Regions from separate parts of the Streptomyces sp. NPDC026500 genome, predicted to be linked through region 2. Evidence: riboswitches for the same ligand, from Rfam matches in the RefSeq annotation. Region 2 holds a riboswitch; the other holds the start of a gene.
The links. Region 2 has a riboswitch for cobalamin ahead of ACZ4N5_RS04850 (ribonucleoside-diphosphate reductase subunit alpha). Riboswitches for the same ligand answer to the same signal wherever they lie in the genome.

Region 1 (5,357 bases), on a different contig from region 2:
CAGGAGCCAGACGCGGCACATCCATTCCAGCTGGGCCGTGCGGTCGTACGCCTGGTCCAGCGATGCTCCGTAGGCCATGGTGCCGTGGTTCTGGAGGAGGCAGGCCGTGCGGTCGGCCAGGGCCCTGAGCATGTTCTCGGCCAACTCCGCCGTGCCGTACGTCGCGTAGGGGGCGACGCGGACCGGGCCGCCGAGGTCTGCGGCCATGTAGTGGATCAGCGGGAGCTCGGGGACGAGGACCGAGACGGCCGTCGCGTGCGCGGCATGGGTGTGGACGACGGCCCGCGCGTCGGTCACCCGGTACACCGCGAGGTGCATCGGCAGTTCGCTGGTCGGCCGCAGCGAACCGATCACCTGCCGGCCGTCGAGGCCTACACCGACGATGTCGTCGTGCGTCAGCCGGTCGTAGGGCACGCCCGTGGGCGTGACCAGGACGGTGTCGCCGACGCGGACGGAGACGTTGCCCGACGTACCGACGACCAGCCCGTCGGCGACCGTCCGGCGGGCCGTCGCGACCAGCGCGTCCCAGGCCGGTCGAAGGGCGTCCCGCGCGTCCCGCGCGGCCGACTCGTCCCGCTCGTCGCGCTCGTCCGCCATCCGCGGATCCTCCCGCCCGTCCCGTTCGTCCCGGTGCCGCTCCGTCATGACGCGATCCTGCCAGGCGCGGCGGCCGACGCACTCGGGCGGGCGCAGCTTAGAGCGGAAGCCGAGCCTCCGTAAGGGTACATATGGGCCCATACAGCCCCCGCCGACGAATGGCCGGGGACCGACGGGCGGCGCCGGATCTTCCCGTAGCCTCTGGGGGATTTGTCGCACACGTCGCCATTTCCGGGGGGAAATGTGGCCCGTGATCACCAATCGTTCCGTCGTCGTGCCCGCGTCGCCTCGACCGCCGTCGCGGCGGCGCTCACCCTGGGGGGCACCACCCTGACCGCGCTCCCGGCCGAGGCCGCGGGCAACACCAAGGGGCACGACGTCTCCTCTCACCAGAAGAACGTGGACTGGCGGAGCGCGAAAGCGAAGGGCGCGCGGTTCGTCTACGTGAAGGCGACCGAGTCCACCACCTACCGCAACCCCTACTTCGCCCGGCAGTACGACGGCGCACGCGACGCCGGCATCCTCCACGGCGCCTATCACTTCGCGGTGCCGGACAAGTCCTCCGGCGCCGCGCAGGCCGCGTACTTCGTACACAACGGCGGGGCGTGGCACGCGGACGGCTGGACGCTGCCGCCCGCGCTGGACATCGAGTACAACCCGTACGGCAAGCGCAAGTGCTACGGCCTGAGCAAGGCCGGGATGGCGAACTGGATCAAGGCCTTCAGCGACGAGATCCACCGGGAGACCGGCCGCCGGCCTGTGATTTACACCACAACGCGTTGGTGGAACACCTGCACCGGTTCCAGCCGGGCATTTGCCGCGGATCACACGCTGTGGCTGGCCCGCTACGGTTCGGCGGACACCGGAGCACTGCCCGCCGGATGGTCCGCGTGGACCTTCTGGCAGTACGACAACAGCGGCAGCCTGCCGGGTGACCAGAATCTCTTCAACGGATCCGTGACCCGACTCAAGCGACTCGCCCTGGGTTAGCAACCCAAGCGGAGCCCGAGATTCCGCATCCGTTCGAACTCATGGCGTCGCCCCTCGATGCAAGCGGAGGGGCGATTCGCCATTTGAGACACCACGATGCCCGACTCAGTTCACCTTCCGTTCATCCAGGTTGCCTACGGTCCACCTGCCACTGACGTCCAACAGAAGCCTGGGTAAATGGAACACATCACGCTCCTCCTCGGAATCGTGATCGTCACCGCTCTCGTGTTCGATTTCACGAACGGTTTCCACGACACCGCCAACGCGATGGCCACCACCATCTCGACTGGCGCTCTCAAGCCCAAGGTCGCGGTGGCCATGTCCGCCGCCCTCAACCTTGTCGGCGCCTTCCTCTCGGTGGAGGTCGCCAACACGATCTCCAAGGGCCTCGTCGATGAATCCGGCATCAAGCCAGAGGTGATCTTCGCCGCGCTCGTCGGCGCGATCCTCTGGAACCTGGTGACGTGGCTCGTCGGACTTCCGTCCAGCTCCTCGCACGCCCTCATGGGCGGCCTGGTCGGCGCCACCATCGCCTCCGCCGGTACCGGCGCGGTGCACGGGGACGTCCTGGTCGGCAAGGTGCTTCTGCCCGCCGTCGCTGCCCCGATCGTCGCCGGCCTGGCCGCGATGTTCGCCACGCGGCTGTCGTACAAGCTCAGTGGTGACGCCGACACCAAGGCCACCAAGAAGGGGTACCGCGCCGGCCAGATAGCCTCCGCGGGCCTGGTCTCGCTGGCCCACGGCACCAACGACGCGCAGAAGACGATGGGCATCATCACCCTGGCCCTGGTCGCCGGTGGCGCCGTCGCTCCCGACTCGGACCCGCCGGTCTGGGTCATCCTCTCCGCCGGTCTCGCCATCGCGCTCGGCACCTACCTGGGCGGCTGGCGCATCATCCGCACGATGGGCAAGGGCCTGACCGACCTCCAGCCGCAGCAGGGCTTCGCCGCCCAGACCAGCGCGGCCACGGTCATCCTGGCCTCTTCGCACATCGGCTTCTCGCTCTCCACCACGCACTCGGTCTCCGGCTCCGTGATGGGCGCGGGCCTCGGCCGCAAGGGCGGTGTGGTCCGCTGGTCCACCGCCAAGCGGATGGCCGTCGCCTGGGTCCTCACGCTGCCCGCCGCCGCCCTGGTCGGCGCGCTCGCCGAGTGGGTGACCGGTTTCGGTGCCTGGGGCACCGCCCTCGTCGCCGTCTTCCTGGTCGCTTCCAGCTTCGCGATCTGGCGCCGCTCGCGCCGCGAGGTCATCGACCACACCAACGTGAACGACGCCGAAGAGCCCGCCGGTGTGGTGACCACGGCCATCGCCGCCGTCACCCCGCCCCCGGCCGGCACCGTGGCCGAGAACCTCACGGCCACCATCCCGGCTCCCGCCGAACCCACGGCGAACCCGTCGGCGCCGTCCCCCGTGGCCTGAGAACCGAAGGAAGCAACAGCATGAACATCGACTGGTCAGCCCTCGGATCCGTCTTCGGGGTCAGCCTCGGAGTGACCGTGGCCCTCGTCGCCCTCTTCACCCTCGGCGTCGCCGGCCTCTCCAAGAAGGAGTCGGCCCAGGGCGGTTCCGCGGTCGCGGCGGCCACCGGCGCCTATGTCTGCTTCGCGGCCTGCGCCGCGGCGGTGGCCTACGGCATCTCCCTGATCATCACCAAGTAACCCGGCACAAGCGGCCCGGAACAGGGTCGCGCCGAGCAGTACCGCGCGTGGGGTGCGGGACGGATCACCGTCCCGCACCCCACGCGTATGTGGGCCTGAGCACACTGTCCCTCCGCAGGTCAACAGCCAGTTGACGGCCGTTCTCACCCCGTGGTGGACTGCCGGAGCCAAGTACGGCGGCATGAGAGGAAGCCGGTGCGAATCCGGCGCGGTCCCGCCACTGTCATCGGGGAAGAAACTCCCCGGGAGCCAGGAACTCTCACCGCCGGTCTCGTCGAACCAGGGCGTGGACACCCTGAGTGAGGACATATCGCCATGCGCGGCTGCCCGTTGCCCGTTCTGCTGAGTACGAGGGTTCCACTCCACCGCATCGCGGGCTGACCCCGTGCGTGCCGATCGCGTCTTCGCGTACGGCGCCGCCGCCGGCCTCCTCGGCGACCTGCTGCTCGGCGATCCCCGCCGGGGGCATCCGGTCGCCGCGTTCGGGCGGGCCGCCGCGGCCGTGGAGCGGACCCTGTGGCGTGACCACCGCGGGTGGGGCGCCCTGCACACCGCCGTCTGCGTGGGCGGTGCCACCGGACTCGCCGCGCTCGCCGGTCGTTCCGTACGCACCTCACGCACCGCTTCCGTCGCCCTGACCGCCGCCGCCACCTGGGCCGTCGTCGGAGGAACCTCCCTCGGCCGTGAGGCGCGGGCGGTCGGCGGCGCGCTCGCGGCCGGTGACATCGACACGGCCCGGGAGCGGCTGCCGCATCTGTGCGGGCGCGATCCGCAGGCGCTGGACGCCGACGGCGTCGCGCGGGCCGTCGTCGAGTCCGTCGCCGAGAACACCTCCGACGCCGTCGTGGGCGCTCTGGTCTGGGGCGCCGTCGCCGGGGTGCCCGGACTCGTCGCCTTCCGCGCCGTGAACACGCTCGACGCCATGGTCGGGCACAAGTCCCCCCGCTACCGGCGCTACGGCTGGGCCTCCGCCCGGCTCGACGACGTCGCCGGCTGGCCGGGAGCCCGGCTGACCGCCGTCCTCGCGGCCGCGGCCGGGTCCGACCCGCGCGGCGCCGTGCGCGCCTGGCGCGCGGACGCCCGCAAGCATCCGAGCCCCAACGCCGGGCCCGTGGAAGCCTCGTTCGCGGGCGCGCTGGGCGTACGGCTCGGCGGCACCCTCTCGTACGGGGGACGGGTCGAGCACCGGCCCGTGCTCAATGACGCGGGGCGCGCCGTCCACATCCACGACATCGAACGGGCCGTACGGCTCTCCCGGCGCGTCGGCTGGCTCGCGCTCGGCGTGAGCGCCGCCGGACGGGTGCTGCTCACGGTTCTGACCACCAGGAAGGAGCGCACCGCATGAGTGGCGGGCTGCTGATCGCCGGGACCACCTCCGACGCGGGCAAGAGCGTCGTGACCGCCGGGATCTGCCGGTGGCTGGTGCGCCAGGGCGTCAAGGTCGCACCCTTCAAGGCGCAGAACATGTCCCTCAACTCCTTCGTGACGCGCGAGGGCGCCGAGATCGGACGGGCCCAGGCCATGCAGGCCCAGGCCGCCCGCGTGGAGCCGACCGCGCTGATGAATCCCGTGCTGCTCAAGCCGGGCAGCGACCGCACCAGTCAGGTCGTCCTGATGGGCAGGCCGGTGGGCGAGATGAGCGCGCGCGGGTTCTTCGGGACGTCCGGGCCCGCGGCGGAGCCGTTGTCGGGCGCCGGGGCCCCCGGCGAACGGCTGCGTGGAGGGCGCCAGGAAGCACTCCTCGGGACCGTGCTCGACTGTCTCGCCCAGTTGCGGGGCACGTATGACGCGGTGATCTGTGAGGGGGCCGGCAGCCCGGCCGAGATCAATCTGCGGCGCACCGACATCGTGAACATGGGGGTGGCGCGCAACGCGGGGCTTCCCATGCTCGTCGTCGGCGACATCGACCGGGGCGGTGTGTTCGCCTCGTTCTTCGGGACGGTCGCCCTGTTGTCGGCCGAGGACCAGGCGCTCGTCGCCGGGTTCCTCGTCAACAAGTTCCGGGGTGACGTCAGCCTGCTGGAGCCCGGGCTCGACATGCTGCACGGCCTCACCGGGCGGCGCTCCTACGGCGTCCTGCCCTTCCAGCACGGTCTGGGCATCGACGAGGAG
Region 2 (5,357 bases):
AAGTGGTCCGGGTGCAGCACGCCACGGGCGGTACGGGTCTTCTCCCAGGCCGGGAGCGGGCCGTTGCGCTCGGCGAGGTCCGCGGAGGCCTCGTAGGAGGCGAGCATGATGCGCTCGGCGATCCGGGTGGACAGGGCGCGGGCCTCGGGCGAGTCGAACGGCAGCCGCAGCTTGAAGAAGACGTCCTGGAGGCCCATCGCGCCGAGGCCCACCGGACGCCACTTGGCGTTGGAGCGGCCCGCCTGCTCGGTCGGGTAGAAGTTGATGTCCACGACGCGGTCGAGGAAGGTCACCGCGGTGCGCACGGTCTCGTCGAGCCGCTCCCAGTCGATGTCCTGACCGACCACGAACGCGCCCAGGTTGACCGAGCCCAGGTTGCAGACCGCCGTCTCCCCGTCGTCCGTGACCTCCAGGATCTCGGTGCACAGGTTCGAGGAGTGGACGGTGTGGCCGGGCTCCGCCGTCTGGTTGGCGGTGCGGTTGGCGGCGTCCTTGAAGGTCATCCAGCCGTTGCCGGTCTGCGCGAGGGTGCGCATCATGCGGCCGTACAGGTCGCGGGCCGGGATCGTCTTCTTGGCGAGACCCGCCTCCTCGGCCTTGCGGTACGCGGCGTCGAACGCGTCGCCCCACAGGTCGACCAGCTCCGGCACGTCGGAGGGCGAGAAGAGCGACCAGACGCCGTCCTCGTTCACCCGGCGCATGAACTCGTCCGGGATCCAGTGCGCGAGGTTCAGGTTGTGCGTACGCCGGGCGTCCTCACCGGTGTTGTCGCGCAGCTCCAGGAACTCCTCGATGTCCGAATGCCAGGTCTCCAGGTAGACCGCGGCCGCGCCCTTGCGCCGGCCGCCCTGGTTCACCGCGGCGACCGAGGCGTCGAGGGTCTTGAGGAACGGGACGATGCCGTTGGAGTGCCCGTTGGTGCCGCGGATCAGTGAACCGCGCGACCGGATGCGGGAGTAGGACAGGCCGATGCCGCCCGCGTGCTTCGACAGGCGTGCCACCTGGTGGTAGCGGTCGTAGATGGAGTCCAGCTCGTCCAGCGGGGAGTCGAGGAGGTAGCAGGACGACATCTGCGGGTGCCGCGTACCGGAGTTGAAGAGCGTGGGGGAGGAGGGGAGGTAGTCGAGGCGGCTCATGAGCCGGTAGAGCGCGGCGACTTCGTCCACGGAGCGGACGGTGTCGTCCTCGGCGAGGCCGGACGCCACCCGGAGCATGAAGTGCTGCGGCGTCTCGACGACCCTGCGGGTGATCGGGTGCCGGAGCAGATAGCGGCTGTGCAGCGTGCGCAGCCCGAAGTAGCCGAAGCGGTCGTCGCCTTCGGAGTCGATGAGCGCGTCGAGGCGGGCCGTGTGCAGCCGGACGAACGCGGCCGTGCGGTCGGCGATCAGACCCTCGCGGTGGCCGACGGCGACCGACTCGGAGAAGGTCGTGACGCCCTGGGAGGCGGCCTCCGCGGCGATGCTGATCGTGAGCAGGCGGGCGGCCAGCCGGGAGTAGGCGGGATCCTCGGAGATGAGACCTGCGGCCGCCTCGGTGGCCAGTTCGCGCAGCTCGGCCTCGTCGGCGCGGGCGGACCTGCCGCGCAGCGCCGCCGCGGCGACCCGGCCGGGGTCGGCGGCGGTGAGGTCGGCGGTGAGATCGGTCAGGGTCCGCAGCAGCGCGGCTCCGGGACCGTCGGTCTCCACCCGGGCCTGCTGCACGGTCACTGAAGCCGGATCGGCTGGCGCGATGGTCACGTGGGAATCTCCCTCGCTCGGCACGGGGCCCGGCGGGGAGGAAGGGGCACACGGGAGTGCTTCTGGGCAGCACGCACCGCGTCCACCGGCCCATTCCGCGAGGCCCGGACGTCGTCGGCACCCGGGCCGGACGGCCGGGGCGCGCTGTCGGCAGGTCCTCGGACTGACGCGAGTGCGGGCACGCGGAAAGCGAACACGCACAGGTACACCGTTGCGGGACAGTTCCGGATTCGCACCGGATTCCCCTGCGGCGACAGCGACCATGAGCATACATCTTGTGCCGGGCTTCTGGAGTGCCCCCACATCTTGTGTCCGGACGGTGTCGGGGAGCGCTACGGAGTGTGCTGGATCGTCAACTCGTAGGTGAGCAGCCGGATGTCGTCGAGCTCCGGAAGCGGGTTCCAGTCGCGGTCGGGGGTGCGGGTGAAGCCCACGCGCTCGTACAGGCGGTGGGCGCTGTGCATGGTGCCCTGGGTGGACAGCACGACGCGCGCGCAGCCCTCCGCGGCCCGTGCCCGCTCGACGCAGGCGCGCACGAGAGCCTCCCCGGCGCCCCGGCGCCGTGCCTCGCGCGCGACCGCGAGCATCCGGAGCTCGGCCTCCCCGGCGCGGGCGAAGTCCGCCATGGGGCTCCCGTCCGCCACGAAGGTCACACTGCCGAGCACCCGGTCCCCCTCGACGGCGACCAGCACATCGGCGACGTCCGCCCGCCCCGCGACGTCCCGCAGTCTCTCCAGGTACGCGTCGCTCTCCCCGAAGTCGAGCAGCCCGTCTCCGAGATAGGCGCGCGCCGCGATCTCACCGATGGTGGGGTACTCCTCGGGCCGCGCCCGTCTGATGACGATGTCCATGCCGGCGAGTGTGCCCGACCGGCACGGCGACAGGCCGCCGGTTTTCGTCCGGCGGCCCGTCGTGGAGAGCTGTGTCGTGAGCTGTCGCTAGTGGCTCGCGTCCGCCGTGGCCGGCGGAAGCTCCGTCTCGACCCCCGGGTCTCCCGCGTCGGCCGTGTAGTCCTCGGGCGAGGTCTCGTCGATGCCGTCCGGGGCCTTGAACGCCCTGAGGGCGAAGGTGAGGACGACGGCCACGGCCACGTTCAGGACGAACGCCGTCAGCCCGATGTAGCCGATCTCCCCGATGCCGGGAATCTCCTTCGAGCTGCCGCCGAAGTGCTTCTGGGTCGGCGAGGCCACTCCGTAGGCGGCGATCGTGCCGTAGAGCATGCCGACCGCCCAGCCGCCCAGCAGCGCCCAGCGGTGGAACCAGCGCGTGAAGAGTCCGCCGACCAGCGACGGGAAGGTCTGCAGGATCCAGATGCCGCCCAGCAACTGGAAGTTGATCGCCACGGTCTTGTCCATGGTCAGGACGAAGACCAGCGCGCCCACCTTCACCAGGAGCGAGACCAGCTTGGAGACCCTGGTCTCCTGCCGAGGGGTCGCGGCCGGGTTGATGAAGTCCTTGTAGATGTTGCGGGTGAAGAGGTTCGCGGCCGCGATGGACATGATGGCCGCCGGGACGAGCGCGCCGATGCCGATGGCGGCGAAGGCCACGCCCGCGAACCAGTCGGGGAACATGTTCTCGAAGAGCTGGGGAATGGCGAGCTGGCCGTTGGCGACCTTCACGCCGGCCGCGATCGCCATGAACCCGAGCAGGGCGAGCAGGCCCAGCATCAGCGAGTACAGCGGCAGGATCGTGGTGTTGCGGCGGATCACCTCCCGGCTGCGGCCGGACAGCGTCGCGGTGACCGAGTGCGGATACATGAACAGCGCCAGCGCCGAGCCGAGCGCGAGGGTGGCGTACGTCCACTGGCCCGCCTCGGCGGGGACGAGCCCGCCGGCGCCCGCGGCCGTGTACTTGGCGCTCGCCGCCTTGAAGATCTCGTCGAAGCCGCCCAGCTTGATCGGGATGTAGATGATGGCCACCGCGATCACGATGTAGATCAGGGTGTCCTTCACGAACGCGATCAGGGCGGGGGCTCGCAGACCCGAGGAGTAGGTGTACGCGGCCAGCACGCCGAAGGCGATGAGGAGCGGCAGGTCCTTGACGAACCAGTTGGTGCTGTCGCCGCCGCCCACGCCCATCACGTCGAGGACGGCCTGGATGCCGACCAGTTGGAGCGCGATGTACGGCATGGTGGCCAGGATGCCGGTGACGGCCACGGCGAGGGACAGGCTCTTGGAGCCGAAGCGGCCGCGCACGAAGTCCGAGGTCGTCACATAGCCGTGCCGGTGGGAGACCGACCACAGACGGGGCAGGAACGTGAAGATCAGCGGGTAGACCAGGATCGTGTACGGGACGGCGAAGAAGCCGGCCGCGCCCGCCGCGTAGACCGCCGCGGGTACGGCGACGAAGGTGTACGCCGTGTAGAGGTCGCCGCCGAGCAGGAACCAGGTCACCCAGGTACCGAAGGACCGTCCGCCCAGGCCCCATTCGTCGAGGCTGTGCTCGTCGGCGGCTCTGCGCCAGCGCGCGGCGAGGAAGCCCATGACCGTGACGGCCAGGAAGAAGAAGACGAAGACGCCGAGGGCGACGCCGTTCACACCGTTCTTCATGCTCCGGCACCTCCCTTCGCGGAGGCGGACGCGCGGGCCCGCACGTCACGCCGCCACAGCTGGTACGCGATCACTGTCAGCGCCGTGGAGAGGGGCACCCACAGGATCTGGTACCAGTAGAAGAACGGGATGCCGATGAACGCCGGGTCGGTCTTCGTGTAGGAGCCGACCCACAGCATCGCCACGAAGGGCGCGAGCAGGCAGAGGGCGATCACCACACGTACCGGTGTCACCACCGGTGGTTTCACTTCGGGCAGGTCTGACATAGGGCGACTCCGTCCCCTCATCGATCACCTGGGTAACGCGCAGGCAATCTAGGGGATGGTTCCGCTCTAGGGAACCCCTGCTCGGACGGCGGGTGTGGAGGGTTCGTGTCGGTGCGCAGGGCGCCCTCAGCAGGCGGGGAACCCCTCGGGCCGGTACGGCGCCTGACGGTCCGTCCGGGACCGCCCCGCCCGTGCGGCGCGACGCGCGGGTACGGGAGCGTGTGCCCCGTACCCGCGCGTTACGCCGTACGACTCAGTCCTGCGGGCGCTTGAGGCGGGCGACGAACTTGTACCGGTCGCCCCGGTAGACCGACCGCACCCATTCCACCGGCTCGCCCTGCCGGTCGAGCGAGTGGCGGGAGAGCATCAGCATGGGCAGGCCCACGTCGGTGCCGAGCAGCCCGGCCTCGCGCGGGGTCGCCAGCGAGGTCTCGATGGTCTCCTCGGCCTCGGCGAGGTGGACGTCGTACACCTCGGCGAGCGCGGTGTAGAGAGAGGTGTACTTGACGAGCGACCTGCGCAGGGCGGGGAAGCGCTTGGCGGAGAGATGGGTCGTCTCGATGGCCATCGGCTCGCCGCTCGCGAGGCGAAGCCGCTCGATGCGCAGCACCCGGCCGCCGGCCGAGATGTCGAGCAGGCCGGCGAGGGTCTCGTCCGCCGTGATGTAGCCGATGTCCAGCAGCTGTGAGGTGGGTTCGAGGCCCTGGGCGCGCATGTCCTCGGTGTACGAGGTCAGTTGGAGCGCCTGGGAGACCTTCGGCTTGGCGACGAAGGTGCCCTTGCCCTGGATGCGTTCGAGACGGCCC

Region 1: it holds a riboswitch for cobalamin, as region 2 does, so the genes downstream of both, ACZ4N5_RS34615 (cobalamin biosynthesis protein) here and ACZ4N5_RS04850 (ribonucleoside-diphosphate reductase subunit alpha) in region 2, are expected to answer to the same signal.

What each region holds. Positions count from the first base shown of each region.
Region 1 is NZ_JBVHQB010000025.1:57,246-62,602, reverse strand. It holds gene ACZ4N5_RS34635 (class II aldolase/adducin family protein) at 1-645, opposite strand, end outside; gene ACZ4N5_RS34630 (lysozyme) at 841-1,587, shown strand; gene ACZ4N5_RS34625 (inorganic phosphate transporter) at 1,765-3,006, shown strand; gene ACZ4N5_RS34620 (hypothetical protein) at 3,027-3,245, shown strand; cobalamin riboswitch at 3,383-3,523, shown strand; gene ACZ4N5_RS34615 (cobalamin biosynthesis protein) at 3,631-4,590, shown strand; gene ACZ4N5_RS34610 (cobyric acid synthase) at 4,587-5,357, shown strand, end outside.
Region 2 is NZ_JBVHQB010000002.1:398,090-403,446, forward strand. It holds gene ACZ4N5_RS04850 (ribonucleoside-diphosphate reductase subunit alpha) at 1-1,736, opposite strand, end outside; cobalamin riboswitch at 1,869-2,016, opposite strand; gene ACZ4N5_RS04855 (GNAT family N-acetyltransferase) at 2,069-2,587, opposite strand; gene mctP (monocarboxylate uptake permease MctP) at 2,675-4,285, opposite strand; gene ACZ4N5_RS04865 (DUF3311 domain-containing protein) at 4,282-4,551, opposite strand; gene ACZ4N5_RS04870 (GntR family transcriptional regulator) at 4,805-5,357, opposite strand, start outside.